4 regions of the Arthrobacter sp. UCD-GKA genome follow, and region 1 is predicted to be linked to each of the others. Evidence: riboswitches for the same ligand, from Rfam matches in the RefSeq annotation. Region 1 holds a riboswitch; each other region holds the start of a gene.
The links. A riboswitch is a leader RNA that binds a small molecule or an ion and turns the genes downstream of it on or off. The one in region 1 is predicted to bind S-adenosylmethionine.
Positions count from the first base shown of each region.

Region 2: another riboswitch for S-adenosylmethionine. It lies ahead of BLJ79_RS10765 (acyl-CoA dehydrogenase family protein); the one in region 1 lies ahead of BLJ79_RS07270 (OsmC family protein).
Region 3: another riboswitch for S-adenosylmethionine. It lies ahead of BLJ79_RS05415 (flavin reductase family protein); the one in region 1 lies ahead of BLJ79_RS07270 (OsmC family protein).
Region 4: another riboswitch for S-adenosylmethionine. It lies ahead of BLJ79_RS16970 (methylenetetrahydrofolate reductase); the one in region 1 lies ahead of BLJ79_RS07270 (OsmC family protein).

Region 1 is NZ_MOLR01000004.1:210,496-214,650, reverse strand. Features, by position in the region: gene aztD (zinc metallochaperone AztD) at 58-1,371, shown strand; gene BLJ79_RS07270 (OsmC family protein) at 1,462-2,007, opposite strand; SAM riboswitch class IV at 2,049-2,167, opposite strand; gene BLJ79_RS07265 (MarR family winged helix-turn-helix transcriptional regulator) at 2,483-2,986, opposite strand; gene BLJ79_RS07260 (VOC family protein) at 3,229-3,663, shown strand; gene BLJ79_RS07255 (DUF2249 domain-containing protein) at 3,763-4,083, opposite strand.
Region 2 is NZ_MOLR01000005.1:259,503-263,657, reverse strand. Features, by position in the region: gene BLJ79_RS10775 (helix-turn-helix transcriptional regulator) at 1-57, opposite strand, end outside; gene BLJ79_RS10770 (GNAT family N-acetyltransferase) at 354-1,151, shown strand; gene BLJ79_RS10765 (acyl-CoA dehydrogenase family protein) at 1,173-2,411, opposite strand; SAM riboswitch class I at 2,567-2,662, opposite strand; gene BLJ79_RS10760 (MFS transporter) at 3,403-4,155, shown strand, end outside.
Region 3 is NZ_MOLR01000003.1:76,002-80,156, forward strand. Features, by position in the region: gene BLJ79_RS05395 (single-stranded DNA-binding protein) at 7-600, shown strand; gene rpsR (30S ribosomal protein S18) at 663-902, shown strand; gene rplI (50S ribosomal protein L9) at 918-1,373, shown strand; gene BLJ79_RS05410 (dihydrofolate reductase family protein) at 1,611-2,237, shown strand; SAM riboswitch class IV at 2,380-2,493, shown strand; gene BLJ79_RS05415 (flavin reductase family protein) at 2,562-3,071, shown strand; gene BLJ79_RS05420 (DUF1801 domain-containing protein) at 3,162-3,593, opposite strand; gene dnaB (replicative DNA helicase) at 4,109-4,155, shown strand, end outside.
Region 4 is NZ_MOLR01000010.1:72,221-76,375, forward strand. Features, by position in the region: gene metE (5-methyltetrahydropteroyltriglutamate--homocysteine S-methyltransferase) at 1-1,558, opposite strand, end outside; gene BLJ79_RS16970 (methylenetetrahydrofolate reductase) at 1,613-2,539, opposite strand; SAM riboswitch class I at 2,645-2,763, opposite strand; gene BLJ79_RS16975 (helix-turn-helix transcriptional regulator) at 3,196-4,032, opposite strand; gene ilvD (dihydroxy-acid dehydratase) at 4,110-4,155, shown strand, end outside.

The DNA of each region.
Region 1 (4,155 bases):
TGGGATGCAACAGATTCGCTTTTGCGAATGATTCTCATTTAACTTACTGTTGTCGCCATGTCACATCACAAAACACGCAACAAGCCCCTTGCCCTTGCCCATTCGACTGTCCGTCTCAGGCGCAGGCGGTGGGGAGCGCTGGCGGTCCTGGCCACCGGGACGCTGCTGGCCGGATGTGCCTCCGCGGCCCCCGGCACGGCCGCACCCGGAAGCGAGGCCGCGCCATCGGCCCCGGCTCCGGTGGTGTCCGAGGCAGGCTCGGCCACGCCGCGGCTCGTGCTGACCTACGACGGGGGGCTGCTGGTTGCCGATGCGCGCGACGGCTCGGTCCTCTCGGAGCACAAGCTTGCGGGTTTCAACCGCGTCAATCCCGCGGGCGATGGCCGCCGTGTGCTCGTCTCCACCGCCGGGGGATTCAGGGTCCTGGATGCCGGGGCCTGGTCCGAGAAGCACGGGGAGCACTCACACCACTACGTCTCCGAACCGTCGCTGACCGAGCTGGTCTTCCCGGCCGGGAAGCCCGGGCACGCGGTGGTCCATGCCGGGCACACAGCCCTCTTCGACGACGCCACCGGCAAGATCAACATCTTCGAATCCGCCAAGCTCGCCAACCATGAACTGCCGCGCACCGACGACGTTGCACTGCCCGAGGCCCACCACGGCGTGGCCGTGCGGCGCGGGGACGGGACGCTGATGGTCACCGACGGCAATGCCGAGGCCGTCAACGCGGTGAAGCTGCTCTCCGCCCCGGACGCCGGACACCGACGCACCACGGTGTCCGAGTCCACGCAGTGCCCGGGTGTCCACGGCGAGGCTGTCGCCAAGGACGAGGCCATGGTGGTGGGTTGCGAGGACGGCATCCTGGTCATCAAGGGCGACAAGATTGCCAAGCTTGACGCCCCGGACGCCTACGGTCGGATCGGCAACCAGGCCGGATCCGCGGCCTCCACCGTGGTGCTCGGGGACTACAAGACGGACAAGGACGCCGAGCTTGAACGCCCGCGCACCTTTTCGCTGACGGACACCGCGTCCAATTCCCTGAAACTCATCGACATCGACTACAGCTACTCGTTCCGCTCCCTGGCCCGCAGCGCCTCGGGCGACGCACTGCTGTTGGGCACCGACGGCAAGCTGCACGTCTACGACGTGAAGACGGGCAAGGAAAAGAAGGCCATCGCGGTGGTCGAGGCGTGGGAGGAGCCGGTCGACTGGCAGCAGCCGCGCCCGACGGTGCACGTTTCCGGCCCAATCGCCTACGTCACCGAACCGGAAAGCAAGCAGCTGCACCTCGTGGACCTGAAGACCGGCAAGGTCTCCGGCACCGTCGACCTGCCCGAGGTGCCCAACGAGATCACCTCGACCGAGGGATAACCGGCACCCGGGCGCTGGCGGAAACCAAGAGCCGCGGGCCGGTGCCGATCCCCTCGATCGGCACCGGCCCGCGGCCGGATCATGGTGGCGCTAGCTTGCGGTGACCAATTCGACGCTCACCGGCGTCGGGTTGGTGAAGATGTCCAGAACCGGGCAGTGCTCGTCCACGGCAGCCTGGAGCTCTTCGTAGCGCTCGCGGGTTTCCGGGCCCTGGATCTTCACGGTGAGGCGGACCTCGCCGAAGCCGGGGCGGACGGTCTTCTCGATGCCGAACAGCCCGCGCACATCCAGGTCCGCATCGGCGTTGATTTCCAGCGAGTCGATCTTCAGGCCCAGCTGGTGCGCGTAGAGACGGTAGACCACAACCTGGCAGGAGATCAGCGCGCCCAAGGCGAACTCGACGGGGCTGGCTGCAACGTCGTCCCCGGCCAATGCCTCGGGCTCGTCGACGATGAAGCGGTGCTTGCCGGCGGTGATCTCGCTGGAGACCGATCCGGTGGACACGCCGCTGGCCTTGAAGGTCAGGGCAGCGCTGGTGGTGTTCTGCGAGATGCGCTCGCCCCAGGCGGTGCCGGCTGCGGTGAGCTTCTTTGCGCGAACGGAGTCCAGGGTGTTTTCGATCAGGGTTTCGGACATGGGAAACGGATCCTTTCGTGGTTGGCGCATGCGCTCGCACGGCGCCATACTTACGCCGGCCCGGTCGGGCGGCGTCGAATCTTCACCTGGAGCACCCCGCTATGACGAAGAGGGTTGCCGTCCCGCCGACCAGGGTCGTGAATGGCGGGAACTCGTGATTCTGCTGATGAGTCTTCCCGAAGCCGCACCACGGAGGCAAGGTGGGTGCTTAACAAATCGTCACGACAAAATCGCCTTTCGTCGAACAAGTGTCCGCTGAGGCCGCGACATGAGGCTGTTGGGCGAATGGGAATGGCCGCTTCAATCGAGATGTACGAATAATCTTCGAACTGCTGGACGGCCTGGTGTGCCGGAGGCTCCGGCTTTGATGCACGTGTGGTCCTCGGTACCAAGCGGGCGCCCCTGGCGCCGGGCATGAAAGAGGCCCCGGCCCTTCGGTGTGAAGGGCCGGGGCCGGGAACTCCATGGAGCCAAGTTATTTGCGGTGTTGGGGCTGGTCGTTCGCATTGAGCCGGGCCAGCAGGTCGGAGAAGCGCTTGATTTCCTCGGGTTCCCAGGAAATCAGCCTGTTGCGCAGCAGCTGGCGCGAGGCGGCGCTCGAGGCTGTCACGCCGGCCCGCGCCGCGTCTGTGATGCTGACCAGCATGGCCCGTCCGTCATTCGGGTCCGGTACACGGGTCACCAGTTCCTTGGCCTCGAGCCACTTGATCATCCGGCTCATTGTGGCCTTGTCCACCTGGAGTTCCTCGGCCAGGATGATCTGCTGCTGGGCCTGTTCGCGGGCCAGGATGGAGAGCACCTTGTAGCCCAGGGGCTGGAGCTCCGGGTGGATGGAGGCGGCGCGCCTGCGGATGGCCTGGCGCGCCTTGACGACCATCATGGAGAACTCTTTTTCCACATCCTCGATCAGCGGATCGAGTGCGGTGGAGTCGGTGGCCGATCCCGGGTCGGGACGGGAATCGGAAAACGGTGAAGTCATGTCATTCATTTTAGTTGCGATCTTCCGCTTCGACATCCTGGTTGCCGCGGGATTTCCCGGGGTGCGGCATCGGCGCGGCCGTTGCCAAGCCCTGCTTCGAAGCGGGCGGGGCCGCGGCACCATTCGCCCCTGCCCGTTTCCCGGCGGATACCCGGCAAACATCCGCCCGCAAGGGTTCCGGGGAGCGGGTGTGCCGGGCAGAATTGCTAGTTGTTGAACCCCGCCAAACGATGGAGAACACCATGGCCACGATCCTCAACCCCTACATCAGCTTCCGCGACACGGCGCGTCCCGCGCTCGAGTTCTACCAGTCGGTCTTCGGTGGCGAGCTGGACCTTCGTCCCTTCGCGGACTTCGAGTTCGCCAAGACGGACTACCCGGACGACGACAACAACAAGATCATGCACGGGCACCTGCGTGCACCCAACGGCTTGAACCTGATGGCCGCCGACACCCCCGCTTCCATGGAATGGAAGGGAGGAACCGCCATCTCCGTCACCCTCAGCGGCGACGACAAGGAAGAATTGACAAATTACTGGGAGAAGCTCATCGACGGAGCCAAGATCGGAGAGCAACTCGCTCAGGCCCCGTGGGGCGACTGGTTCGGCATGCTCACCGACAAGTTCGGCGTCGACTGGATGGTCAATATCGCCGGAGCGGACAGCGCCGGGCAATAGCGAACGCATGCTTGGCGCGCCGGCATCGGGCGTGCCAAGGCACGGAGCTGTGGGGTCAGGCCGTGTCGGCCGGGCCCCATAGGTCTTCCTCCGGGGTTTCTAGGCCTTGCGCACCAGTTGCAGGCGCCAGGCCTCCGGCCCCTCTTCGAGGTAGCTGATCTCGAATGCGCCGGGCGCCCGGCTTTCGAGCTGGTCCAGCAGCGGCAGGGGGTTGTGCGGCGCCACCAGGACCAGGCCGGCACCCGCGGCAAGGGAATCCAGGGCTCCAAAGATCGTGGCGTGGCGGATCGCGTGTGGGATGGACCGGGCGTCAAGCTCCGGAAGTTCGGCATCATGATCGCCGCAGGCGCACTCGTGGGCCGCGGGTTGGGTCTGCTTCTCGGCTTCTTCCTTGCTGGAGGAGATAACAATGTCAGCCATGATGGGGTTCCTTTGATCAAGTGGGGTCTCGGTTTCCAGCGTCGACTGGTAACCTTCGAATCATTTTATTAC
Region 2 (4,155 bases), on a different contig from region 1:
CGGGGACAGGATGCTCTTTTCCGGCGCTGCGGGCCGGTTCCATGTGGGGGTGCTCACATTTTCAGGGTACGCGAAGAAACGGGGATCTTCCCAGCATTTTTCCCGATCGGGAGGTGAAGTAAACGCCAAAAGGCAGGTTTCGGGCAATTCTTGTCGCGGGCCACCTGCCGGAACGGCGTTCCGCGAGCCACCCCCAATGCGTCCGGGTCCCGCGCGGTGGACGGGCGGTTCCGCGCTGCCGGCGGCCGCGGATTTTTGCCTCGCGGTTCCTCCGGCCGATGCCACTCCGCTGGGATGTCGGGCCACCGTACGGACCCCGGAGGGGGTTGCGGCGGCCCTTCCGCACTGACAGCATGAAACCGGTGAGCGCACTTGCGAAATACCTCGAAGCCTACGACGACCAGCTCCGTACGGACGCCGAGACACCCAGCGCGATCCGGGTCGACCTGCTGGGCCCCCTGCGACTGGTGACTTTCGCCGGCGGGCGTGGTTTCATCACCTACCGCGACCTGGGGGACCTGGACGGGCGCCGCATCGCGGCACTCGTTGGCCAGGCGCTGGACCACTTCCGCGCCGATCCCGATATCACCCGCGTCGAGTGGAAGAGCCGCGGCCACGACCGCGCCCCGGGGTTGCACGAGGCGTTGCTGGTGCACGGCTTCCTGCCCGACGAGCCCGAGTCGATCATGATCGGGGCCCTCGCGGGCCTGTGCACCGACGTCCCCATGCCCGCAGGGGTGGCGTTGCGGCGGATCAGCAGCGATGCCGATGTCCGCGCCATGAGCGCGATGGCCCAGGAAGCCTTCGGCGACCCCGCCAAGACCCGGCTTGCCGAAGCACTCATCTCGCGCCTGGCGCGCAACGACGGCATGGAGCTGTGGGTCGCCGAAACCGACGGGCGCATGGTTGGCGCCGGCCGGCTCGAGCCCGTGCCGAACACCGACTTCGCGGGCTTCTGGGGCGGTGCCACCCTCGCGGCTTACCGCGGGCGCGGCATCTACCGTGCGCTGACGGCAGCCCGGGCCCGCTCGGCACTGGCGGCGGGCAAGACGCTGGCCCACAGCGATTCGACGGAGTATTCCAGGCCCATCCTGGAACGCTCCGGCATGCTCAAGGTCTCGACAACCACGCCCTACAACTGGTCGCGCTAAGCCCGAAGACCCGCCGCCCGACTACGCCTTTTTCGACGCCCCGATGGCCCAGACCCGCGGCAGCACCGAACCGTTGACCGCGTGGTCCCCGACCAGCCTGGCCTTGTAGACCCAGGGGTTGTGGTTGCCGGCCGTGCGGGCGTTGCGCCAGTGCCGGTCCAGGTTCTTGGCGGTGCTGGTGGCCGATGCCGCCAGCGCGTCAAAGGCGTGGGTCACCGCGTTGAGCACCAGCGGGGTGAGTGCCACTTGGGCCTGCGCCGAGGCAAGTTCCGCGGCATCGTTGGCTGCCTCATCCTCCTGCTCGGTGACATCCCCGGAGTGGAGCGCGACGGCGGTTTCGTAGGCACGCTGCAGGGAAGCGGCCACGCGTTCCACCGCTCCGGAAGCGACGAAGGCCGCGGCAGACACCTCTCCGACGATTTGCAGCAACTGCGGATCCTGCCCCGCCACCTCGGCGGCCGCGTGGCTGAAGGTGCGCTTGCGCGCGGCAAGCTCCGCGGCGAACTCGCGTTCCACGGCGCGCGCCGTTCCGGCCAGCACCGCGAGCAGCACCTGCTGGTAGAACGCCGTCTGGTACTTGAACCGGGTGTCGAATTCGATGAGGTTCTCGGCGGAAACGACGGCATCGGTGAACGTGGAGGTTCCGGTGCCGGTGGTGCGCTGGCCGAATCCGTCCCAGTCGTCCGCGAGCTGCACGCCGGGCTGGTGGGCGTTGATCGCCGCGATGACCCTGGTTCCGGTGTCCGTGCGCTGGGCGTAGGTGTCGATCCAGTCGGCGTAGATCGACCCGGTCGAGTAGTACTTGGTCCCGTTGACCACGAACCCGCCGTTGCCATCCGGGGTGACCTTGGTGTTCACCTCGCCCACGGTGACGGTCCCGATCTCGGTCCAGGAGTTGCCGACCAGCTCGCCGGCGGCGAAGCGCGCCAGCCAGATGTCGCGTTCCGCGCCGGGTGCGGCAACGAGCCGGTCCTCCACGAAGGCGAAGTGCGCGCGCAGCGCCTGGGTGATGTTGGGGTCCGCCGCCGCAAGTTCGGTCAGCAGCTCGAAGAGCTCGGGCAGTGTGGCCCCTGCCCCGCCGTGGGATTCGGGCACGCGCACCGCGCCGAACCCGGCAGCGGCCAACCCCGCTACCTGTTCGCGGGGAAGAGAGTGGCTGCTGTCGCGCTCCGAGGCACCGGCGGCAATCTGTTCGAAGAGCGGTGCGAAGCGTGCCGAGAGCTCTTCTAGCCGGCTGCGGTTCAGATACGTTGTGGTCATGGCTTGGCTCCTGGTCGTGTCGGCAAATCGATCGAAGTGGTTGGGATTCCGGTGTGAGGCGCGAACCTACAGGCACCTTCGGCGTTGGGGATGGAATTCGACATGAACGCCTCCCAGCGGGCACTGCACTGCCGGCCGAAGGGGAAGTTGCGCGATCTCCATCGATCCTGGCGGAAGCACTATCCACTCATTGCTGAGTGGATTTGCTGCGGCGTCGACAAGCCAGGTCTCTCGGCCGCTCTGGATGGGTACCCCTTGATTCAAGCAGCCGACATGATCCGGCGGAACCCGTCCGTCACATGCGGACCAAACACGGACATCTGGGGTCACATGGGGCATTTCCCGCGTCCCGGGTCCTGCCCCGGCGGACATTCGCCAGGGGCAACGCGTCATCAACCGCAAGAAACCTTGATCTTTCGACACCAGCGTGGAACGGCGCCAGTCATGTGCATCGGATGCGGGTCCCCAGGGAACGTGCACTTCGACAGCCAAAAGATGTTGTCGGATTTCCTGCCCCGGGCCGGGGAAGAAAACTAGAATTGAGGTACCGACAAAGGACCCGGTGATGACGATGAAAAAGATATTCTCCCGCCCGGAAAGCGTCCAGGGCAGGACTCCACGGATGGGACCGGCATCCCTGCATGGTTCGGCGTCAAGCCCCGGCCTTCCGAATCTCGCCGGTGCCCAGATCCCCGGCCCTGGCACCAAGCATCTGCTTTACGGCGAGGACGGACGGCTGTCCGACGAGGCCGCGGGCCCTTGGGAGCTCGAGGGACATTTGGGCTCCCGCGGCGGGGTTCGCCGTTTTCTGGGCCGGTTGTTCGGACGCTGAGAGCGCGGCCAGGAATCCGGTCTACAGAATCCCTGTCGTATTCGATCAACCCAAGCGCAGGAATCCACCTTCATGGTTTCCTGCGCTTGGTGTTTTCCTCGACTCGTCACGAAGTCATCCCCTGCTTCACCCGTCTGGTTACATATAGCAAGGGAACGAGTGGGGAAGGTGGCGAGCGCCTACGTGGCCAAGGAATCCGCTGTCGAGGCCGGGACGATACCCGACCCGGTGCTCAGGTCCATCGGCTTCCTGGCATTTTTTGACCGCTTCGCCACCCCGCCGATGCTCGTCGCCCTGGCCACGGTCACCGAACTCACCCTGGCCCAGGCAGTCCAGCTGGTTGCCGCCTATTCGCTGTTCTACGCGCTTGGACAACCGCTCTGGGGCTTGCTCAGCGACCGATTCGGCCGGTTGGCGGTGCTGCGGCTGGCGCTGGCCGGGGCCGCGGTCGGAGCCGTCACGAGCACCTTGTTCATGGCATACCTGCCGTTGCTCGTGGTCCGTTCAATCACCGGTTTCATGTTCGGCGCGCTCTATCCGACCCTGCTGACGCTGCTGGGCGACACCCGGAAGGGGACGGACCGCGCACGGGGACTCTCGGACCTGCAGATCTATTCCTCACTCGGGGCAACCTTGGCCACCTTGGGTGCCGGAGCCGTTGCAACCTTTGTGGATTGGCGGTTGGTCTTCGGGCTTCCCGCCCTCGGGGCCGCGGCAATACTGGTGGCGCTGGCAAGGGTGGAAGCTCCTCCGGCGGTGCGAGGCCGGTTCCGGCTGCGGCGAGCCTTCACTCCCGCCGCGGTTGGCCTCTATGCCATTGCCCTGCTGGAAGGCACAGTGTTGCTCGGCGCCCTGACCTACATCGTGCCGGCGCTGCAGCACGCCGGCGTGGGCATCGGGTTGGCCGGGCTG
Region 3 (4,155 bases), on a different contig from region 1:
GCTCCAATGGCAGGCGAGACAGTCATTACGGTTATTGGTAATTTGACCGCTGACCCGGAACTGCGTTTCACCCCGTCAGGATCGGCCGTGGCGAACTTCACCATTGCATCGACCCCGCGAACCTTCGACCGCCAGACCAATGAATGGAAGGACGGCGACACGCTGTTCCTCCGTGCGTCGGTGTGGCGTGAGGCTGCCGAAAACGTCGCTGAGACGTTGACCAAGGGCATGCGCGTCATCGCCCAGGGCCGCCTCAAGTCGCGTTCCTACGAAACCAAGGAAGGCGAAAAGCGTAACGTCACCGAGCTCGAGGTCGATGAAATCGGCCCGTCGCTGCGTTACGCCTCCGCAAAGGTCACCCGTACCCAGCGCTCCGGCGGTGGCGGTGGTGGCTTTGGTGGTCAACAGCAGAACGCCGGCGCTAACGCCGGTGGATTCGGCGGCGGCAACCAAGGCGGCGGCGGTGGATTCGGCGGCGGCAACGCAGGCGGAAACACCGGTGGCGGCTGGAATGCACCCGCGGCCGATCCATGGGGAGCTCCTGCCGGAGGAAACAACGGCGGATGGGGCAACCCGGGTTCCGACGAACCACCTTTCTAAACAAATTTATTCACCATCCCGCAGAAAATTCTGCGGGCTCCACCTGATAAAGGAGCTCCACGATGGCTAAGGCTGAACTCCGTAAGCCCAAACCAAAGTCCAACCCCTTGAAGGCCGCTGACATCACTGTCATCGACTACAAGGACGTAGCATTGCTGCGCAAGTTCATTTCGGATCGCGGAAAGATCCGTGCCCGTCGCGTTACCGGCGTTTCCGTACAGGAACAGCGCAAGATCGCACAGGCCATCAAGAACGCGCGCGAAGTGGCATTGCTGCCTTACTCCGGCGCTGGCCGCGGCTAAGGAAGGTATACCAACATGGCAAAGCTCATTCTGACCCACGAAGTTACCGGCCTTGGTGCCGCAGGCGACGTCGTCGAGGTGAAGACCGGTTACGCACGTAACTACCTTCTCCCGCGCGCCTTCGCCATCACCTGGAGCAAGGGCGGTGAGAAGCAGGTTGAGTCGATCAAGGCCGCCCGTGCTGCTCGCGCCGTTGCTTCCCTGGAAGAAGCACAGGCACTTGCCGCTTCGATCTCGGCCAAGCCGGTCAAGCTGACCGTCAAGGCCGGCGCTACCGGTCGCCTCTTCGGCACCGTGAAGACCGAGGACATTGCCAAGGCTGTTGCAGCCGCTGGCTTGGGCTCGATCGACAAGCGCAACATCGAGATCAACGATCACATCAAGTCGACGGGTAACTACTCGGCGACCGTGCGTCTGCACACCGATGTCTCCGCGACCGTTGCACTGCAGGTTGTTGCCGCCAAGAAGTAATTTCTTGCGCATCCGCCGTCTTGGCTGACGGCAAACCACTGTGGACCCCGCCGTTGGCGGGGTCCACAGTGCTTTAAGGTCAGCCCCGGGCCCCAGTCCCCGCGGACCGGGCTGGCCGGGGTCTGGCGCATGGCCCCGGCGTCCCGTAGCTTTGCGGCAGGAAACCGCTGCCGACCGGTTCCGCAGTCCGACCCGGGCCACGGACCCTGCAGGCCGCTCCAACAGGAAGGCACGAGCATGAAACTGACACTGACCGAATTCGTGAGCTTGGACGGGGTCTGCCAGGGCCCCGGGGCTCCCGACGAAGACACCACCGACGGATTCACGCAGGGCGGATGGTTCGTCCCGCACATGGATGCGGGGTTCGTCGACCAGGCCGCGCAATGGCTGGCGCAGGCCGACGGGCTGCTGCTGGGCCGCCGCACCTACGAGGCCTTCGCACGGGACTGGCCGCAAATCACCGACCCGGACGACCCTTTCACCGCCCTGATGAATTCGCTGCCCAAGTACGTCGCTTCGCAGACGCTGGCCGAGGGAACCTGGAACCCGACGACGGTCCTCTCCGGCGACGTTGCCGCCCGGGTTGCGGAGCTCAAGGCACGGCCCGGCAGGGAACTGCAGATCCACGGCAGTGGCAGGCTCGCGGGATCGCTGCTCGCCGCGGGGCTGATCGACGAACTCCGGCTCGTGGTGGCTCCCGTCGTCCTGGGGCACGGCCGGAGGCTCTTCCCCGACGGCGGAGCGCCGGCGGGACTGCGGTTGGCCGACAGCAAGGCGACGGGAGGCGGTCTGGCCATCCTGGTCTATGAGAACTCCGGAATCCCGGACTATGCGACCTACACGGGTGCCTCGGACGTGGGCTGAACGGCCACCTGCCCCCAAGATCGCCCTCGGATGTCCGCATCGCGCCAGATGATCGCAGGATCTTCGATTCTTACGCTTCATGACCTCGTGTGTCGAAACAAACTTTGACGGAGTCGCAATATTTCTCCTAACGTTAGTGGTGAATCAAGAGCGTCAACGTTCAAGCCCTGGCTTGTTGGCCGGCAACCCTCTCACGGTGGTGGGGTGCTCCAGGTGATGATTCGGCCTACCGGAACCCCGGGGGCAAGTACCGCACACCTCGCTGTTCCATGCGTGCATTTCACGCAGCAGCGAAGGTGGGCCGAAGCCGAAGGATTGAGCACCATGACACTCACCTCTGACCTCACACCAGATACCCTGCGCAACGTCTTTGCCCAGCATCCATCCGGCATTGCCGCACTCTGCGCCATCGTCGACGGGCAGCCGCAGGGAATCGTGGCCTCGTCGTTCACGGTCGGCGTATCCATGGATCCGCCGCTGGTGATGTTCGCGGTCCAGAACACTTCGAAGACCTGGCCGCTGGTGCGCACCAGCGGGCGCATCGGCGTTTCGGTGCTCAGTGAAAAGAACGAGGGCGTCTGCCGACAGATCGCCTCCAAGTCCGGGGACCGCTTTGCCGGGCTTCGCCTGGATTCGACCGACGAGGGCGCACTGTTCCTGCATGACGCCACCCTGTGGCTCGACTGCTCGATCGAGCAGGAGATCCCGGCCGGCGATCATCACGTGGTGCTCCTGCGCGTGCACGGCCACCAGACGCACGACGAGACCAATCCTCCGTTGGTGTTCCACGGTTCGGCCTTCCGCCGCCTGGAGGCCCAGCAGCTGGTCTCCTGAAGGCCACCGAAACGCGAGGGCTCCCCGCCCGCCACCCCGAACCCATGATTCGGAGCGGTAGGCGGGGAGCCTTCTTCGTTGATGCGGTGTTCAGCCCTGCGGCTGGACATGGACCACGTCCATCATGTGCCGGTACCCGTCGCGGGCCAGCCGGGCCAGGACCTCGACATCGACATCGGCAAGCTTGTTTACGTACAGGCAGCCCGCTCCTCGCTTGTGCTTGCCGAGCTGAGCCAGGAGAGCCGGTGCCGTCGGTGCGTTGGTCAGCCCGTAGAGGGCCAAATTGGAGGAACGCGGTGAAAAGCCGATGGCGGCCGCATCTCCCTCTCGGCCGGACTCGTATTTGTAGTGATAGGTGCCGAAACCGACGATCGTCGGTCCCCACATGGTGGCGGTCCGGCCGCTGGCCTCTTCCATCATCTCCAGCAGGAGCTCGGCGTCAGCGCGCCGCGTCGGGTGTGGCACCGCCGCAATGAACTCGTGGGGATCAATGAGTGTCGGTGCGGTCTTGTTGGCGGCCATGCGGCCCAGTATGTCAGGGCTTGGTGATGTGCATCAATGCCCGTAATCCCCAGATCCGTGGCGAGCTCCGGCGTGTCTGTGGATAGCTTGTGGGTAACTCTGGAAACGGGGGTGGATTAACCGCGGAATCTCGGGGTTTTTGTATGTATAACCCACTTTTACGCCTGTGGAGGATGTGGATAACTAGTTTGTATCCACAGGTGTGGAATTGCATAAGCCCTAGTCAGAAGCCTGTAGTAATCAAATATCTTGTGTAATCCACAACGTTCTCCCCAGACTGTGCACACAACACGCCGCGAGGTTCACAGGTTATCCACACGCCTTGTGGATAACCGTGTTGGGTTTGGGGGAAAACAGGTCTATGGTGACAGTGTTCCCCACCTATTTCCACAGGTTCGTGGTGCCTTGCGGCACGTGTGAGCTTGGACCTAACGAATCGTCCGTGCTCCTTGAGACACTGGAAAGGTAATGAAGCGGAAAACCTGGGAACCCGCGCAGCTTGAAGGGAAAAGCCCGTGTCGCTAGCCAGCACCGAAACCAGCTCCGATTCACAAGGGTCGGA
Region 4 (4,155 bases), on a different contig from region 1:
ACTGGACCATGTCGTTGCGCTCGGCCTCGCCGTGCACCAGCACATCCAGGCCCAGGCGTTCCTGCAGCTCGACCACCCGGTTGATTTCCTCCTTGAGGAAGCCCTCGTATCCGGCGTCATCCAGGGTGCCGGCCTTGTGGGCGGCGCGGGCGGCGCGGACCTGGGTGGTCTGCGGGAAGGATCCGATGGTGGTGGTCGGCAGCGGCGGCAGCTCCAGGGCGGCCTCCTGGGCGGCCTTGCGGGTCTGCGCATCGGAGCGGGAGAAGTCGGCGGTGGTCAGGTTGGCCAGGCGCTCGCGCACCGCGGCGACGGTGATCCCGGCGAATCCGGCACGGTGGGCGATGGCAGACTCGGCGGCCGAGAGCTGCGCGGCGATCGCCGATTCGCCCTCGAAAATGCCCTTGGCCAGGGCGATGACCTCGGCGACCTTCTGGTTGGCGAAGGCGAGCCATTCGGGAAGGTGGGCCGGAAGGTTTGCTTCCAGGGCGACGTCGTGCGGGACGTGCTGCAGCGAGGTGGCGGTGCCCACGGCCAGGGTGCCGTCGGCCTTCTCGACCTCGGTGCGCAGCGACTTGAGGATCTCCAGCGAGGCGGAGAGGTTGTTGCGCCAGATGTTGCGCGAATCCACGATGCCGGCCACGAGCGTGGAACCGGCTAGGTCGCCGAGGAATTCGGCGGTGGGCAGCGCGCCGCGGACCACATCGGCGTGCACGGCCTCGACGCCGGCGCGGGCCAGCAGGCCCTGGGTGGTACCCGGGCGGGCGGGATCCCCGGCGGTGCCGTAGCCGAAGGTGACCAGCAGCGCCGGGCGCGCAGTGGCGATTGCCAGCTTGGTGTAGACGGATTCGGCGAGCGCGCCGGGGACCGCCAGTTCGGCGCCGCGGTCGGTGACCAGGCCCGGCTCGTCCAGCTGCACCCACGGTGCGCCGGCGGCGGACAGCTCGGCGAGGATCTTCGCGTAGGCTGCCACGACCTCATCGATACGGGCCAGCGGGTCGAAGCCCGGAGCTGCGCCGTCCTCGGCCTTGGCCAGCAGCAGGTAGCTGATGGGGCCGACCAGTGTGGGGCGGATGGTGGTGCCGTTGGCGGCGTGCGCCGTGAAGGATTCGACCAGTGCGGTGGCGTTGGCCCTGATCGGGGTGGTCTCGCCGATTTCCGGGACCAGGTAGTGGTAGTTGGTGTCGAACCACTTGGTCATTTCCTGCGGGGCGCGGGATTCGTCGCCGCGGGCCAGGACGAAGGAGGCGGCGGTGTCGATGGCGCCGTTGGCGTCGGCCAGGTCGGCAAAGCGGGTGGGCAGGGCCGAGAGGGCGAGGGTGGCGTCCAGGACCTGGTCGTAGTAGGCGAAGTCGCCGGGCAGCGAGGCATCGTCGGGCTTCAGGCCCAGTGCGGCAAGCCTGGAAAGGTTCGCCTTCTGCAGCTGCAGGGCAGCGGCGTGCAGCGTGGCCTCGTCGGTCTTTTGGGCCCAGTGGGCCTCGAGGGCCTTTTTCAGTTCGCGGTTCGGCCCGATGCGCGGGTAGCCGAGGATGGAGGCGGCGGGGAAGATTGGCTTCGACATGGTGTTTCTCCTTGGTGTTGTTGACGTTGCTGAAAGCTGGAAAGACGGTGCCGGTCAGACCGCTGCGCGGGTGGCCCAGGCGTTGGTGAGGGTGGCGCGGGTCCGTGGCAGTTCGAGCTGCTCGATCACGTCGAGGGAGCCGCGGTGGTCGTTGAAGGTGTAGAGGTGCACGCCCGGTGCCCCGTCGTCGAAGGCCCTGCGGGCCAGGTTGACGGCGGCGTCCACGCCGATGCGGTGGCGTTCGGCCTCCGAGCTTGCGGTTTCCAGGGCGTGGGCCAGGATCGGATCCGGGGCAATCCCCGTCATCGACGCCAGCCGGTTCAGGCGCCGCAGCGAGTTCAGCGGGATGACCCCGGGGATCACCGGGATGGTGACCCCGGCCCGGCGGGCGGACTCCACGAGGTGTGTGTATTCCGCGGGCTGGAAGTACACCTGGGTGATGGCGTAGTTGGCCCCGGAGCGTTCCTTGGCCAGCAGCACCTCCACGTCATGCTCGAAGGACGGGGATTCGGGGTGCCGGATGGGGTAGGCGGCAACGCCCACGCCCAGCCGCCCGCCGGCCAGTGCTGCCGAGTGCTCGGCCTCCACCTCCCGGATCAGTTCGATCAGGTATCGGGCGAAGGGGAATTCCCCGCGCCATTGATGCGGCTCGGTGGGCAGGTCCCCGCGCAGGGCCAGCACGCCCCGGACCCCGAGGGAGATGAAGTGGCGAATCAGGTTCTGCAGCGATTCGCGGCTCTCCCCCACACAGGTCAGGTGCGCCAGCGGACGCAGCCGGGTGTTTTGGATGAGGTGCTCGATCAGTTCCAGGGACGCGTTGCGGCGGGCAGGGGACCCCGAGTACGTCACCGACACATAGTCGGGATCCGTGGACTCCAATGCGGAGATGGTGTTGAAAACACCCTCGGAGGCATCGCGGTTCACCGGCGGGTACAGCTCGTAGGACAGTGACGGCGGTGCCGTCGTCGGTGCAATGCTCATTGAAATTACTCCTCGTCGACACGAGGGAGGCCTCAAGGCTCGCCACAAAAGCCCCAGGCACCCGTCACGGGTTTCCTGCGGCGATGTGAGTGAACGCTGAAAGCGGCTCCATCGCTTCTGGCCTTAGCACCCTCGCCGATCGGATTCCCCGGAAGGGGAATTCCATCGGGCGATGGTTGCTGCGGCGTCAACGAGCCAGATCTCTCAGCCGCTCTTGATGGTTGATGTATCCATCTTGGGCCTGCCGAAACCACTGATGCAAGGGCCCTGCCGGCCAGGCTGTCACGAATGGTTAAAGCACTTCACATGACCCCGCAGCGTCATTTTCGCTCGCCGTGGGGGTCACATTGTTACGGGAGGAAATTCGACTGCTTCCCTTGAATTTCAAGGATTTTTGCATCGGGCATGACGACCGGGGAATTTCCGTGAAGCTTCCGTGACGTCCCGCGGCACTGCCAGCGGGAGCAGTGCCGGGGGCCGCAGGCGATGGCAAGCGGCGGCCGGGCTACCGCATTCGGGCTATGAGGCAGCCGCCGGCGGGGTTCATTTGCCGGGCGCGGCAGGACCTCTGGATGGGCAGGAGGGGGTGCGTGCGGAACGGCTCGGGCGCCGTGGCCGGCGACCCGGTCCGCGCCTTGGTTTGGCGCGGGGCGGAGTCAGGAGGTTTCGTCCGCCAGGAGCTTGCGCATCTTCTCCCCGGTCGGGGTTCCGGGCACCGGCACGTACATCACAAGGTGCAGTTCCGGGGCGTCGGAGGGCACCAGTCGGTGCTGCTCAAAGACCAGCTCGCCGGCCGCCGGGTGCAGGAACACGCGCTGCCGGGAGGCAAAGCGCTCCACGCCGCGGTCGGCCCAGAGCTTGGCGAATTGTTCGCTGGCTTCTCCCAGTCGCTTCAGCAGTGTTGTGTGGGCGGCCGATCCCAGGCGGGCACCGGCCTCGGCACGGAACTCGGCGACAAAGTGCCGCGAGGTTTCTTCCCAGTCGGGCAGCATCTGGCGCAGGTACGGATCGGTGAAAATCAGCCAGAGCAGGTTCCGGTCCTCCGGGCCCACCGCGCCGATGCGCGTGTAGAGGCCCGCGTAGGCGCGGTTCCAGCCGGCGATGCCCCAGTCCGGGGCGACGGCGAACGCCGGGAAGTCAAAGGCGTCGAGCAGCCGTTGCAGGTGGTCCGGTGCCTGCTCGATCGCCATGACCTCGGTGGCGGGGACGGGGGTGTATCCGCCCAGGGCCAGCAGGTACGCCGTTTCGGCCGAGGTCAGGGTGAGCACGCGGGCGATGGATTCGAGCACCTGGCGGGAGGCGTTGATGTCCCGCCCCTGTTCGAGCCAGGTGTACCAAGTGACGCTGACCGCGGCGAAGGCGGCGATCTCCTCCCGGCGCAGGCCCAGCGTGCGGTTGCGCCCGATCGGCGGCAGCCCCAGTTCCGCGCGGACAAGGTTGCCGCGCCTGTCGCGCAGGAACTGCCCCAGCTCCCGCCTGCGTTCATCGTTCATTCGTCTAAATCTATCACTGCCACTACTAGTATTAGGAGCGTCTTCCGCCGCGCGGACGGTGCTGGTTGACTTGGATCATGCCTGAATTACGTTCACGAACAGTCACCCATGGCCGCAACATGG